DNA from 2 places in the Lysinibacillus sp. RC79 genome. Region 2 is predicted to be linked to the other one. Evidence: riboswitches for the same ligand, from Rfam matches in the RefSeq annotation. Region 2 holds a riboswitch; the other holds the start of a gene.
What was found. Region 2 has a riboswitch for thiamine pyrophosphate ahead of thiC (phosphomethylpyrimidine synthase ThiC). Riboswitches for the same ligand answer to the same signal wherever they lie in the genome.
Positions count from the first base shown of each region.

Region 1 (8,301 bases), on a different contig from region 2:
CAACCGTATGCACTTGGTGGAGGACAGGAGTTTGGTTTACGTAGTGGAACAGTAGCTGTACCGCAAGCCGTAGCCTTATCCAAAGCAGCCCGAATAGCAGTCGAGACGATGAATGACCGTGCGAAAAAATACCGTCAATGGTATGAAGAAATATGCACGCAATTACGTGGATATGGGGATGTAGTTCATATTTTATCAACACCACAAGGAGCGGCACATATTTTATCTTTTAGTATTCGTGATTTAAAAGGTGAAGTCATTATAAATGCGTTGCAAAAACGCAATGTAATTGTCTCGACATCGAGTGCTTGTTCATCGAAACAGACAAAAACAAGCCATGTTGTTGAAGCTCTAAATATCGATGAGCACTTTAAAAAGGGTGTTATTCGTATAAGTTTTGGCGCGCATGTAACAAATGAAGATATAGTAAAGTTTAAACAAGTATTAGATGAAGTATTGATGGAACTTAAAGGAGAATTTAAATCATGATTTGGAAAGAAATTTTAATTCGATATGGAGAGCTTTCTACAAAAGGTCGTAACAAGATGGATTTTATTCGTCGTTTACGAGAGAACATTCGTCATGCGTTTGCGGATTTAGGACATTTACACATTCGTACAGAGCGCGATCGTATGTTTATAGCCATTCAAAATGAAACACAAATGGACGTGCTATTAAAAGGATTACCTAAAATTTTTGGTATCCAATCATTTAGTCCAGTGGCAGCATGTGAAAAAGACATGGAGGCCATGAAAAAACTGGCAATAACAATTATGGATACATTTAAAAATGAGCAGCTTACTTTTAAAGTAGAAGTAAAGCGCACAGATAAAACATTTCCGTTAGAATCACATGCCATTCAACGCGAAATTGGTGGTTATGTATTACCACAATATCAAAATTTATCAGTAAAGGTGAAGAAGCCTGATATCGAACTTCGTGTAGAGGTGCGTCATGATGCAACATATATGATGGCACAAGTTATACCGGGTGCAGGTGGAATGCCTGTAGGCTCTAATGGTAAATCTTTATTAATGCTTTCTGGTGGTATAGATAGTCCTGTTGCTGGTTATTTAATGATGAAACGTGGAGTGCGCTTAGAAGCGATTCACTTCTTTAGCCCACCGTATACAAGCCAAAATTCATTGGAAAAAGTAAAGGTACTTGCTAATGAATTAACAAAATTTGGAGCTAATATACGATTACATGTAATTCCTTTCACTGAAATTCAAGTTCTTATTAAAGAAAAAGTACCTTCTAATGTATCGATGACAACAACTCGTCGTATGATGCTAAAAGTTGCTGATAAAGTACGTGAAGAAATTGGTGCACTAGCTATTGTTACAGGTGAGAGTCTTGGTCAAGTAGCGAGTCAAACTCTTGAAAGTCTAACAGCTATTAATGCCGTAACTAACACACCAATTTTACGTCCATTAATCTCATCAGATAAATTAGAAATTATCGATATTGCAGAGAAAATAGGCACATACGAAACGTCTATCCAGCCATTCGAAGACTGCTGTACAATTTTTACTCCAGCAAGTCCAAAAACAAAGCCAAAGCTTGAAAAGGTTGAGCACTATGAAAGCTTCTCGGATTTTGATGAACTAATCGAACGAGCAGTGAAAAACCGTGAAGTCTATATTTTCCCGAAAAAAGAGCAAGAAGCCGATAAATTTGCAGATCTTTTATAGAAGAAGCTTGCGATTTCTTAAGCTAACGAGCCGACTCAAAAGTCTTGAGTCGGCTTTTTTTGTTCATTTCCTTTACAGGTACAATTTACCGATAAAATTTTTGTATTAAAAATCTAATATCGCACATTCTATATTCACAAGGAGGTGAGACACATGGCGAACAACACAAACCGCAGTTCAAACCAGCTTGCAGTACCTGGTGTACAACAAGCGCTAGATCAAATGAAATACGAAATTGCACAAGAATTTGGTGTTCAATTAGGAGCTGACGCTTCAGCTCGTGCTAACGGTTCCGTTGGCGGTGAAATCACTAAACGTCTTGTACAAATGGCAGAATCTCAATTAAAAGGCATGCCAAACAGCAACCAATAATTGCTTAATCAGCAATTATAAAATTAAAACCAGTGACCGTAAAAGGCACTGGTTTTAGTTTGTTTAAATTGTTTATTTTTTATCCCGTATTAACAGGCAGTAATTTATCTATATCAAAAGAGAAGCGTCAGGTCCTCCCATTTCAATTCAAGGAGTGCAAAGAAATAGGTGGGGCTAACTGCCAGTAAAAACCCGATTGGTGAAGACTAATAATCAGTGGGGTAAAGACCCTCCCACTGTTTAAAGTTTCACTTTATCCTACAAATGATTTAAATGTAGAGACTGTATTTGAAATATCTTCACTTTCGCAAATGGCAGAAATAACTGCTATTCCATCCGCACCTGCTTTAAATACCGTATGTGCATTCCAGCAATTTATGCCTCCAATCGCAACGATAGGAAGCTCCGGATATTGTATCCGAACTTGCTGTAAAAAATCAGTTCCACTAGGTGGTTTGGCGTCGCTTTTAGAAGTGGTTGAAAAAACCGGACCAATTCCTACATAATCAGCACCGTATTGTAGAGCAGTTTGTAATTCAGCTTGTGAGTGAACAGAAACACCTAGAATCATGTTGCCAATTTTTTTACGTACCTTCGACACAGGAAAATCCTCTTGTCCAATATGAACACCATCCGCTCTAAGTTTTATAGCTAGCTCTAAATCATCGTTGACGATAAACGGAACATTATACTGCTGACAGAGCTTTTGACATTTCCGAGCAAAATTTTCATAGGCTTTCCCAGTAAGTGCATTTGGCCCTTTTTCACGGTATTGAAACATGGAAACTCCAGATTGGAGAGCTTTCTCTAAAACATTTATTGGATCTTGTTTGAAAACATTATCTGTACCCATAATAAAATATAGCTGTAGATCGTCACGTTTCATGAATGATCACCTCGCAAGAATCCTTATAGTTTTGATAGGCAAAATGATTTGTTGGACCATGGCCATTACCAATAAATAAATCATGCGTTATTGCTAATTGAATAAATTTTTTAGCTTCCTCAATCGCTTCTTCTAGAGGTAGTCCACGACCAAGAAAGGCAGTTAATGCAGCGGAAAACGTACAGCCTGTCCCATGCGTATTTTTTGTTGCAATACGTGTAGACTGCATGGAAAATGACCGACCGTCTTGAAAAAATACATAATCAGTAGCATAACATTGATCCTCTAAATGACCGCCTTTAATAATGACGCATTGAACGCCCATTTGTAATAAGACTTGAGCTGCTTCTTTAATATCTGTTAAAGAGTTGATTTTCCTTCCAGAAAGGGTTTCTGCCTCAGGAATGTTCGGTGTTACAATTGTTGCTAAAGGTAGCAAAAAACTACGTAATGCCTCAATTGCTTCTTGCTGTAATAAGCTTTCGCCACCTTTTGCAATCATGACAGGATCTACAATAAGCGGAATTTTCACTTCAGCTAAAATCTGTGCAATTGATTGGATTATTTCGGAGGAAAACAGCATTCCTGTTTTAACAGCACTAATTGAAAAATCTTCGACTAGCGCTATAAGTTGTTTTTCAACAAAGCTAACTTCAATTGGTAAGACATCCGATACACCAAGTGTGTTTTGGGCCGTTAAAGCTGTAATAACAGACGTTCCAAACACCTTTAATTCCTGAAATGTTTTTAAATCAGCCTGTATACCTGCACCGCCACCACTATCTGAACCAGCAATTGTCGTTACAATATGCATCATTCTTCACCACCCTTGGAAAGGCGATGTAATTCATTCAATACTGCAATTTGAAAATCGCCAATATATTGAGTTGAAGAAGCGGCTCGCTCTGCCACTTTTTTATAAAGCGATAAAGTTTCTACCAATTGGTCAAATAGTTTTTTTCCTGAGACGTAGGAGGCACAACAAATTGCACTTAATAAGCAACCTGTTCCGGTAATTTCTGTCATTTGAGAATTTCCACCTGTAACCCATTGCTGATGTTCGCCATCAGTAATAAAATCCTTTTCACCGGTCACAATCACAATACAATTGTAGAGTTGAGCTACTTGCTGTGCCTCAAGTTCTAAAGAAATGGAACCACTACCACTATCTACGCCTTTTTGTTGCCATTCTACATTGGCAATAGCTGCAAGTTCACCAATATTACAACGAATAGCCGCAAATTTTATTTCCTCCAGTAATTGTTGTACCGTTTGTTTCCGGTATGTTGTTGCACCTGCAGCAACAGGATCTAAAATAACGGGAATGCCAAGAGCATTTGCTTTTTTTCCTGCAAGTAACATTGATTCTTTCATTCGTTCATTAAGGGTACCAATATTTATCAAAAAACCTGAGGCAATTGCGACCATTTCTTCAACCTCATGACTGTCATCAGCCATGACTGGAGAAGCACCTATTGCTAATAAGCCATTTGCTTGAAAATTAGCCACAACATAATTAGTAATGCAATGAATAAGTGGATTTTGTTTACGGATCGTTTGAAAAATCAATTTAAGTCCTCCTTTTGGATGGACGTAAGCGTGCAAAAAAGGCCCTTTTTCGTGTAAAAAAAACACGTAAAAGAGCCTTTCATCAGTAATTAGATGTGTATTGCTCCCTACGTCAGTATTAACTAACAGGTTCAAAGGGTCAGGTTTTACCTTCTCAACTCTAAATGAGTCCCCCTGCAATTATGCTTTTAGTTGTCCAAAATGTACCATATTATTCATTCGTGTTCAATAGGGAATTTTTATCTGTGCGAAAGCGGAGCGACAGCAACAAGTGTTTTCTGTGCGAAAGCGGAGCGACAGCAACAAATGTTTTCTGTGCGAAAGCGAAGCGACAGCAACAAGTGTTTTCTGTGCGAAAGCGAAGCGACAGCAACAAATGTTTTCTGTGCGAAAGCGAAGCGACAGCAACAATTACACCAAGCTGAAATTGATAGAACTAAAACGTGACTGATGCCATATAGCAGAGCATGATAGTTGTCACGACTTTAATGAATTAGAGTGAATTCCATTGAAAATGATAAAAATTGAGTTTTATAATGAGCGTAATAAAGGGGGCACATGCCATGAAAAGAGAAGATTTAATCGCACCAGAATGGTATAACATTTCAGAGGAAATTGAAAAATATGCACAAGATTCTACGAAAAATGCATTAGTAGTTTATAACGAAGATGAGGAAATTCAGTATATAACATATACAGCTTTACTTGAAAAGGCGAATCAGGCAGCACATGTATTTACATCTCAAGGTTTAAAAAAAGGTGATGTTATTTTAGTCATGGTGCCGAGATCAGTTGAAGCGTATATCGTCTATATTGCAGCCTTAAAGACAGGTTTAACCATAATACCTAGCTCAGAAATGCTGAGAACGAAGGATATTGAATATCGAATCAATCATGCCAATGCAAAAGGTGTTATTGCATTTGAGCCTTATATTGAACAATTTGATAATGTGGAAAATTTACAAGAAATACAGCAATTTGTCATTGGTCATGCACATGGATCTTGGCAGGCATTGCTTGAAAAAATGCAAAACCAACCAACAACCTATATAAGTTCTACACCAACTAAGAGTACAGACATTGCATTTTTAGCATACACGAGTGGTACAACAGGCAATCCGAAGGCAGCGGTACATACACATGGCTGGGGTTACGCACACTTACGAACTACTGCACCAAATTGGTTAGGTGTCCAAGAAGGTGACATTGTTTGGGCTACAGCAGCTCCTGGCTGGCAAAAATGGATTTGGAGTCCGTTCCTTGCTACTTTAGGAAGTGGTGCAACAGCATTTGTTTACAAAGGTCACTTTGATGCGGCAACATACCTTGCACTGCTTGAAAAATTCAATATTAATATTCTGTGTTGCACGCCAACCGAATATCGATTTATGGCGGGGCTTGAAAATTTACGAGATTTCAATTTAAGTACAATACGTCAGGCTGTGTCAGCGGGTGAACCTTTAAATAGTGAAGTGATAAAAGTATTTTCCGAGGTCTTTAATTTACAAGTACGAGATGGTTATGGACAAACAGAGAATACATTACTTGTTGGTACAATGGTAGGGATGGAGTCTAAAATGGGCTCAATGGGGAAACCTACTCCGGGTAATACTGTAGAAATTATCAATGATTTTGGAAATCCTGTTGCAATCGGAGAAGTTGGAGATATTGCTGTTCACTGTGAAACACCCGCGTTATTTAAAAAATATTTAAACGATCCCGAACGTACAAATTTACAATTTAGAGGCGAATGGTATATTACCGGAGATCGTGCATATAAAGATGAAGATGGCTATTTTTGGTTTGAAGGACGTGGGGATGATGTCATTATATCGTCTGGCTATACGATTGGCCCATTTGAGGTAGAAGATGCGTTATTGAAGCATCCAGCAATAAAAGAAACTGCCGTTGTCGCGAGTCCGGATGAAGTTCGTGGAAATGTAGTAAAGGCATTTGTTGTGCTCTCTGATGGAGAAGTTGGTGATGAAGCGCTTATTAAAAAACTACAAAGCCATGTGAAAACTTTAACAGCCCCTTATAAATATCCTCGTGCAATTGAGTTTGTTACTGAGCTACCAAAGACTGCATCAGGCAAAATTCGTCGTGTCGAATTACGTGAACAAGAGAAAACCCATTCTAACATTCATCATTAATTTCCTAGGAAATTAATGTCGAAAATCAAAGTTCCTGCTTTGTTTATGAACTTTGATTTTTTTTTTTTATTAGATAATGTAGTATAGGTTGAATAGGTTAAAGCTTTTGCATAGTATTGGCTCACCGTAAAAAGAAATGACATTTGTTAAAACGTGTGACTTGTATATAAGTTAATTGGAGTCTTGGCACTCCTTAGGGATTAGCGTCATAGATTTAGACCATGGAGTAAGCCAAGTAGAGGAGACGAAGGTTAAAAGCATTACGTCCTGTGAAAACGCTGCGCTTTCGCATAAAAACTCTATTGTCCCGAGAGTCCAGTCGGAACATAGATCAACCCATGTTATGGTGATAAGCCATATTATTGCAATAAGTATGAAACAAATTAGAATATCTATTGTATAACGTATGAGGAGGCGGAAAAATATGAATGTTAAAAGGTGGACTGCTTTAATAATTGCAGGTGTACTATTAGTATTCTCGTTAGGGATCAACACTATTTTTGCAATATTTAAATCGGATTTCTTTAGCAATTTTGATAGCTTGGTGGCTGGAAACGACTTGACGGTAATGGAAGTGGTTAAAGAAGGTGGCGATATGGATAAACGTATTGCATACTTAAAGGTTGATGGTGCGATTCAAGATGTTGGCTCAAGTACATTATGGCAACCAGTTGCTTATGATCATCAATTTTTCTTAAATCAATTAGATAATATTTTATATGATCAAACTGTGGAAGGTATCGTTTTAAGTGTTAATTCACCAGGTGGTGGTGTAAAAGAATCAGCAGAAATCTATAAAAAACTTTTGAAAATTAAAGAAGAGCGACAAATTCCAATCTATGTTTCTATGGATTCGATGGCAGCTTCAGGTGGTTATTACATTTCAGCACCTGCAGATAAGATATTTGCGCAACGTGATACAATTACAGGTTCAATTGGTGTCATTATGCAATCTATTAATTATCAGGCGTTAGCAGAAAAAGTTGGTATTAAATATGAAACGTTTAAATCTGGTGAACATAAAGATATGCTTAGTCCAATGCGTGAAGTGACACCGGAAGAGCGTGCTATGATGCAAGACATGATTAATGAAACTTATCAGGAATTCATTCATATTGTGGCAAAAGGGCGTAATATGTCTGAAGTCAATGTGAAAAAAGTTGCCGATGGTCGAATTCTTAGTGGTAAGAAGGCACTTGAAGCGGGATTAGTAGATGAGATTGGTGATGAGGAAGCAACAATTGCTGCACTGCGTAAAGACTTTGGTTTAGAGGACGCAGAATTATTTGAGTATTCATATGATGAGGGTGGCTGGCAATCATATGTTGGGATGAAGATTGGGTCAATGTTTGGTCCGTCAGCAGAGGAAAAAATGTTGATGAAAATTATGGCAGATTATAAAGCACCAAAAATGATGTATTTATATGGCGAAAACTAAGGAGGGAGTACAATGACAAACAATGAAATTGTTATGCAAGGTTCACCCTCTATGGAGAATGCCTTCCTAATAGATAAGCCAATTACGAATAAAAATTATGCGTTAAAAACGGCAGGCTTTTGGATACGTTTTTGGGCATTTTTATTAGATGGATTCGTTATTACAGCTATAGGTGGAATTCTCGTTAAC
Region 1 is NZ_JBGCCD010000014.1:125,589-133,889, forward strand. Features, by position in the region: gene ABH968_RS15015 (cysteine desulfurase family protein) at 1-489, shown strand, start outside; gene thiI (tRNA uracil 4-sulfurtransferase ThiI) at 486-1,694, shown strand; gene ABH968_RS15025 (alpha/beta-type small acid-soluble spore protein) at 1,848-2,066, shown strand; gene thiE (thiamine phosphate synthase) at 2,320-2,952, opposite strand; gene thiD (bifunctional hydroxymethylpyrimidine kinase/phosphomethylpyrimidine kinase) at 2,942-3,766, opposite strand; gene thiM (hydroxyethylthiazole kinase) at 3,766-4,521, opposite strand; TPP riboswitch at 4,609-4,707, opposite strand; gene mbcS (acyl-CoA synthetase MbcS) at 5,085-6,674, shown strand; gene sppA (signal peptide peptidase SppA) at 7,099-8,112, shown strand; gene ABH968_RS15055 (RDD family protein) at 8,125-8,301, shown strand, end outside.
Region 1: it holds a riboswitch for thiamine pyrophosphate, as region 2 does, so the genes downstream of both, thiM (hydroxyethylthiazole kinase) here and thiC (phosphomethylpyrimidine synthase ThiC) in region 2, are expected to answer to the same signal.

Region 2 (8,301 bases):
ATTTTTAGTGTTATTTATTACATATACGGTTATTGTAAGTGTTATTTTAAAGAGTCAAAGCGTTGATGATGCAGAAACTGCAACACTGGAAACTGCTGAATATTCGGCAGCAAAGATGAGTGAACGCTTTCAGAAAGCAAACACGACTTTACTGACGACGAAACGTATAGTCGAGGGTATGGAGAAAAAAGGTAAGCTTTCTGCAGAAGACATAATAAAAATGATGGAAACTAACTTAGTTAATAATGAAGATTTACTTGCTGTAGGAGCTGTTTTTGAACCAAACTCCACAAACGTAGAGCCAACAATAAATGCTACTTTAGTGGATTCAAAAAATCGCTTTATACCTTATTTAAGTAAGGATGGAAATGAAATAACAACGTCTTTTATTGATGGCATCGATGACAAGAGTATTTCCGAGTGGTATTGGATACCAAAAGAAGAAGGAAGATCCGTTCTAACGGAGCCATACGAATATAATATCAAAGGACAAACAGTACTAATGACAACGATTGCTGTTCCGTTAGTCGATGCTTCGGGATCATTTTTTGGCACGTTGACGGCTGATATAGCTATTGATTATTTAAAGGGATTGACAGAGTCCGTAAAGCCAGATGGTGGCTATGCAGCTATTATTACTAATAATGGAGTTTTAACTGCAAATAGCTTTGGTGAGTCATTAAAAGGATTAAATATGCAGGACCATTTGGACTGGACAAGCATTAAACAAACAATGGATAGTGGCGAGCTAAAAAGTATGTATTTGGATTCCGAAGAGCTCAAGGAAAATTCATTTAACGTTTTTGCTCCTATGAATTTAGATGGGATTGATGAAACATGGACTGTACAATTAGTGCTACCAAAATCCAAAATATTAGAAACCTATAATCATGTGCTTACTTTTACCATCATAGCGTCAATTATTATAATTGTTTTAATGGCAGTTGCTAGTGCATTGTTTATCTATAAATTACTGAGGCCATTAAAGTTTTTACGCACTTCTATTGAAACGGCGGCAAATGGAGATTTAACTCAAAAAGTGGATGAGAAATATATTAAGCCTGATGAGATTGGTGCTGTTGCATTAGCTTATAATAATATGTTAGATCAAACGAATAGCGCCATTCAAACCGTGCTGAATGCTACGACATCACTCAATCAATCATCAAATTATGTTCATGAGGCGTTTAATGAAATAGTTGCTTCAAGTCAAGAGGTCTCGGTAGCTATTAATGAAATTGCGCAGGGAGCATCCAAGCAATCTGAGGATACAGAAGAAACCAATTATCGAATGATTGATTTATCCGATCAAATTGATGCTATTACAACGCTTTCAAATGAAATGGACGAGCTATCGAATAAAACGAAAACAACTACAGACGAAGGAATGAAAGAAGTCGAAAGCTTACGTGAACGTAACTCAGAAACGAATGCAATGAATGGACGTATTCAGCAGCAAATGGAGTCATTGGCGTCTAATATTGCCAATATCAATCAGATTATAGCGTCTATTCAAGGTATTACCGAGCAAACAAATTTATTAGCCTTAAATGCAAGCATAGAAGCTGCACGTGCTGGTGAACATGGTAAAGGTTTTGCAGTTGTCGCTGAGGAGGTACGAAAGCTAGCAGAGCAATCCAGAAATGAAACAGATGTTATTAAGCAAACAGTAGATAGCATTCTTGAAAATTCTCAGCAAACGGTAGCTGTCATTGCCTCAAACGCAGGCTTAATACAAGCTCAAAATGAGTCAGTACAAAGCACTGAGGTTGCGTTTAAAGACAATAGTGAGCTTTCTAGTTCTATTGCAACGTCAATTAGTGAGTTAATGACTAAACTTTCTCATATGTTAGAGCATAAAAATCAAGCGATAATGGCAATCCAAAGTATTTCTGCTATTTCTGAGGAGACTGCTGCATCTGCAGAACAGGTAAGTGCATCTGCTATTGACCAACAAGCGGAACTACAAAAGGTTGCAGAGTCCATCAATAATATGAACGAGGTTTCAAAAGAATTACAAGAGGTCGTTAATCGATTTAAGCTCGTTTAACTTTTTTCAGCAAAAGACTGCTTCAATATGTGAAGCAGTCTTTTTATTTATGGTAAAAGGCATTGGACTAAAAATGCCTCGTAAAGGGCTATGAGTTAACGGTGAGGTACATTGACCAAGTATTAAAACAGCACTACTATAGGAGAGGAAAGGGGACACGCTATGATGTATCTCGGTATGATTTTTTTTAAAATTGTAGCTCCAATTTTAGTGCTTTTAGTACTTGGTGCAGTTTTACAAAAGAAATTTCGCTTTAATTTAAAGGCGTTATCTCAACTTATTACATATTGTTTCATGCCCGCAGCTGTTTTTGTGAATATATATGAAACGAGTATAGAGCTGTCTGTGCTTGGGGAAGTTGCATTATTTATTCTACTCTTTATCGGAAGCCAAATGGTACTTAGTCACTTTCTAGCAAAGGGACTCGGCTTAGCAAAACCCGAGGCTGCGGTGTTTAAAAATAGTGTTGTCCTAATTAATTCAGGTAACTATGGTATTCCGGTTGCACAAATGATTTTCGTGACCCAGCCGATTGGAGTAGCGATTCAGGTCATTCTCGTAATATTTCAAAATATGACGACCTATACTTACGGCTTGTACAATTTAATCTCTTCAACAAAATCGGGCATGTCTATTGTGAAAGACTTCCTCAAAATGCCTATTATTCATGCACTTATTATTGGTGTTGCAATGAACTATTTTAATATCGCTATTCCGCAGTTTGTAAAAATTCCGATAGACCATGTGGCAGATGGCTTTATCGCAGTAGCATTAATAACTTTAGGGGCACAACTATCACAGCTTGAAATCAAATCCATGTTCAATAAAATGGTATTCATTAGCTGTTTTACACGACTAGTCATAGGGCCAGCCGTAGCATTGCTGATCATTTATGTACTTGGCCTTGACGGTGTCGTGGCACAATCACTTTTTATAGCTAGTTCGTTCCCGACATCGCGAAATAGTTCTAGTCTGGCATTAGAATATGACGTAGAATCGGCAACTGCTGCACAAACAGTATTATTTTCAACGATTGTGAGCTGTATTACAGTGACGATTGTGATTTACGTAGCGGAACTGTTGTTTACCTAACAGCTGGATGTTATTCGGAATAAGATAGAGTGACAGCCCATCTGGAGTAAGCGGTTTTCCTTCTGATTTTTAAAAATAGGATAATCACCAAAAGTTAGGGATTATACTTTTTAAAACGTATGCCATGTAAATAAGTTGATTGGAGTGGAGGCTGGGCGACTCCTTGGGGATTAGCGGCTCATCGGACGCCCCCAGGAAAGCGCCCAGCCGGAACGGAAATCAACCACACGTTATGATGATGACACAAAAATATTCAAATGAAGCTTCCATCTCTTAACAATATCTGCTACACTAGCATCAAACTTAATAGCATTAACTAGGGGAGTCTGATGAGTCAGGCTGAGAGGGAAACGCATAGAGGTTTCTTGACCCTTTGGACCTGATCTGGCTCATACCAGCGTGGGAAAGTTAACCATTATTGCACTCTACGTTATTTGCAATAACTATACCTTTACATTCTTAGCCGGATCCAAATTTTTTTTTGGATTCGGCTTTTTGTTTTTGTTGGGGTGAGCTAGATTCGGTCCTTGGAATAAATGTAAAAGGGAGCGAAGTAGTTTATGACAACAGTTAGCGACAAGAATATTACGATTATGTCAAGTTTTGAAGGAAGTAAAAAAGTTTACGTAGAAGGATCTCGACCAGATATTTTAGTGCCAATGCGTGAAATTGCTCTAAGTCCGACGACAGGAAGCTTTGGTGAAGAGGAAAATGCGCCAGTACGTGTTTATGATACGAGCGGCCCGTACACTGATCCTGCATATAAGGTGGATATTACAAAAGGATTGCCAGCTTTATGTAGTGTATGGATCAAAGAACGAGGTGACGTTGAAGAATACGAAGGTCGTACTATCAAGCCAGAAGATAATGGATTCCGTAAAGCTGATGATCCACGAATGAATGAAAATGTTTTTCCGGATTTATCTAGAAAGCCTTTGCGTGCGAAGAAAGGTAAAAATGTAACACAGCTTCACTATGCACGAAAGGGAATTATTACTCCAGAAATGGAATTTGTAGCGATTCGCGAAAATATGGACCCAGAATTTGTGCGCTCAGAGATCGCGGCAGGACGTGCTATTTTGCCATCTAATATTAATCACCCTGAGGCAGAGCCGATGATTATTGGACGTAACTTCCACGTAAAAATTAACGCCAATATTGGAAATTCAGCGGTGTCATCCTCTATTGCAGAAGAGGTAGAAAAAATGACGTGGGCTACACGCTGGGGTGCTGATAACATTATGGATTTATCTACTGGTAAGCATATTCATACGACACGTGAATGGATTATCCGTAATGCCGCGGTGCCAGTGGGAACGGTGCCGATTTATCAAGCGTTAGAAAAAGTAAATGGTGTGGCAGAGGATTTAACGTGGGAAGTGTATCGTGATACGTTAATCGAACAGGCAGAGCAAGGTGTTGATTACTTCACGATTCATGCAGGGGTATTGCTACGCTATGTGCCATTAACGGCTAATCGTGTAACAGGCATAGTGTCTCGAGGAGGCTCGATTATGGCACAGTGGTGTTTATATCACCATCAAGAAAGCTTCTTATATACTCATTTTGAAGAAATTTGCGAAATTATGAAAACCTATGATGTTGCCTTCTCTTTAGGTGATGGTTTACGTCCTGGTTCTATTGCAGATGCAAATGATGAGGCTCAGTTTGCGGAGCTAGAAACGCTAGGGGAATTAACGCAAATCGCCTGGAAGCATGATGTACAGGTGATGGTAGAGGGACCAGGGCATGTGCCAATGCATCTTATTAAAGAAAATATGGATAAGCAATTAGAGGTGTGTAAGGAAGCTCCTTTTTATACTTTAGGGCCACTGACAACAGATATTGCTCCTGGCTATGACCATATTACATCGGCTATTGGTGCTGCGATGATCGGTTGGTATGGTACAGCAATGCTATGTTATGTGACGCCTAAAGAGCATCTAGGCTTACCAAATCGTGAGGATGTTCGTGTAGGGGTTATTACGTATAAAATTGCTGCACACGCGGCAGATTTAGCGAAAGGGCATCCGGGAGCACAGCAGCGTGACGATGCACTATCTAAGGCACGCTTTGAATTCCGCTGGCGGGATCAATTCAACCTATCGCTTGATCCAGAGCGTGCAGTCGAATACCATGATGAAACATTGCCTGCAGAAGGGGCGAAAACTGCGCACTTCTGTTCAATGTGTGGCCCTAAGTTTTGTAGTATGAGAATCTCACAGGATATTCGTAATTATGCAAAAGAAGGAGACCTAAATACTACTGAAGCAATCCACAAAGGTATGCAGGAGAAAGCCGAGGAATTTAAAAAGGCAGGCAGTCAAATTTATCAATAATTATTAGAGCAGGCTTGTATCTATCAGATATAAGCCTTTTTTGGTCATTAAGATAAAAAAACTCCATGTGAGGTTGCCCTTCACATGGAGTAAAAAGTTGGATTTGGATATCAATAATATTTGGAATATGTGGAGAATTAAACGTTAGTTGGTTGTTTTACGTATGGGTTTGAAAGATCCACGCCTTCTAATGAAAGACCCATAGCTTTTGCTACACCTTCACCATATGCTGGATCAGCTAGATAGCAGTGCAGGATATGGCGACGTTTGATGAACTCTTCAACTGACGCCATATCATTAGCAGTATTTTCGAATAGGCGTTGTTGTTGTTCAGCAGTCATTAGGCGGAATAATTTACCCGGCTGCTCGAAGTAATTGTTGTCGTCTTCACGGAAGTCATGGATACCAGCATTACCATCAATACGTAATTCAGGCTCCTTGTAGTCTAAATTATGCTCCCATTCACCATAGCTATTTGGTTCATAGCCTAAAGTTGAACCAAGATTGCCGTCGAAACGCATAGCACCATCACGGTGGAACGTACGGAATGGACATTTTGGTGCGTTTACAGGAAGCGAGTAGTGGTTCACTCCTAAACGGTAGCGCTGTGCATCTCCATATGCAAAGATACGAGCCTGTAACATTTTGTCTGGCGAGAAGCTAATACCAGGAATAATGTTAGATGGTGCAAATGCAGCTTGCTCAACTTCCGCAAAGTAGTTGTCCGCATTTTTATTTAACTCGAATTCCCCCACAGGAATTAATGGGAAGTCTTTTTTATACCATACTTTCGTTAAATCAAATGGGTTATATGGTAATTCACGTGCTTGTTCCTCTGTCATTACTTGAATATACATTTTCCATTTAGGGAAATCGCTATTTTCAATTGCCTCATATAGATCGCGTTGTGAAGATTCACGGTCATTACTAATCACTTCAGCAGCCTCGGCACCAGTTAAGTTTTTAATGCCTTGCTCTGTAGTAAAGTGGAATTTAACCCATACGCGCTCATTTTCTTCATTAATAAAGCTATAAGTGTGAGAACCGAAACCATGCATATTGCGGTAACCTGACGGAATACCACGATCAGACATAACGATTGTTACTTGGTGAAGCGCCTCTGGTAATGAAGTCCAGAAATCCCAGTTTGAATTCGCATTTTTCATATTTGTACGTGGGTCACGTTTTACCACGTGGTTTAAATCTGTGAAGTGTAAAGGATCACGGAAGAAGAATACAGGTGTGTTGTTACCAACTAAATCCCAGTTACCTTCTTCAGTATAGAACTTAAGTGCAAAGCCACGAATATCGCGCTCAGCATCCGCTGCACCACGTTCACCTGCAACTGTGGAGAAGCGTGCAAACATTTCAGTCTTCTTCCCAACTTCTGAGAAGATTTTTGCTTTTGTATATTTAGTAATATCATGCGTTACAGTGAAAGTACCGAATGCACCTGAACCTTTAGCGTGCATACGACGTTCAGGAATAACTTCACGGTTGAAGTTTGCTAATTTCTCAACTAGCCATACATCCTGAAGTAATAGAGGACCACGAGGACCTGCTGACATTGAATCGTGGTTGCTTACTACTGGAGCGCCACCTGCTGTTGTAAATCGACGGCTACGATCATTTTCATTTGTCATATTAGTTTACCTCCTGAAGAAAAATTGTGAGTCAAACTCTTCATCAATAACTATAACAAACACAAACTAGAATTGCTAGTAAATTATAATTATTATTGTTAAAGAATCTTTATAGTAAGATATAAACTATAAATATATGCTGAATTTAAAGGAGTTATGAATAACATTTACCACTAATTTAGTTTTTTTAAACATTTTCGAGAATTACTTAAAAATAAGTTATAAAGAAGAGCAAGCTCAAGAATAAAAGAAATTAAAATGAACTCTTTTGTTTATTTATTCTTATTGAAAATAGAATATGATAATTGAAAATAATACTTGATTACAGTTAAGGTTGGGCATTTCACTTCTTGGGGATCAGATATCGATGAGATCCCGCGAAAATAAAGCCTCTATCCGCTACTCTTTCGTACGAACTCCTAGTTGGAACGGAAATCCACTCCATGTTACTTATTTAGCCTTTTTATGTTTTACGATAACGATGAGGAGTAATTCCGATGTGCTGTTTAAAAATTTTAATGAAGTAATTCGAGTCTTCAAAACCATTTAAATAGGCAATTTCGCTAATGGCAAAATCAGTTTCTACAAGCATTTTTGTAGCGTTATGAATTCGGACTTGCTGCAGGTAGCGTTTAAGTGGCAAGCCTTGCTTCTTTGAAAAAATCGTACTTAAATAATTGGGGCTAATACCCAGTTTATGGGCAACGTAAGGTAAAGATAACCCGCTATTCTGAAATTGTTGGTCGATAATTTCTATGGCCAGTTCTACATAATCGGCCCGTTTCTCCATTCGTGCCTCACGGGCCAATTCAATCAGTTTTTGTGTAAATGATATGATGCCATTTTGAATGGTATAAAATATAGGATGCTCAATAATTAAATGAAAAAGCTGACGATAATTTTGCTCAATGGCAGCTTTCTCGTGTAATTTATACTTCAGCATAAAGCGGCGGATTTGCGCCAAAACACTTGTTAAATGAATACGTAAGTCATCTTGCTCGTAATAAATTCCTTCATTAAATAGTCGATATAAAAATGCTTTGACAGCTTCAATATTCCCGTCCTCTAAACTACTTATCAACAATTGTTGCTCTTCGGGTGTTAGTAAAGGATCGAAGGGCTGTGTCTTCAACTGTTTACTCGTATAAAAAATGTGCCCATAGCCTTCGTAAAAGCT
Region 2 is NZ_JBGCCD010000016.1:104,660-112,960, forward strand. Features, by position in the region: gene ABH968_RS16095 (methyl-accepting chemotaxis protein) at 1-2,050, shown strand, start outside; gene ABH968_RS16100 (AEC family transporter) at 2,213-3,142, shown strand; TPP riboswitch at 3,451-3,565, shown strand; gene thiC (phosphomethylpyrimidine synthase ThiC) at 3,703-5,481, shown strand; gene ABH968_RS16110 (catalase) at 5,619-7,124, opposite strand; gene ABH968_RS16115 (helix-turn-helix domain-containing protein) at 7,588-8,301, opposite strand, start outside.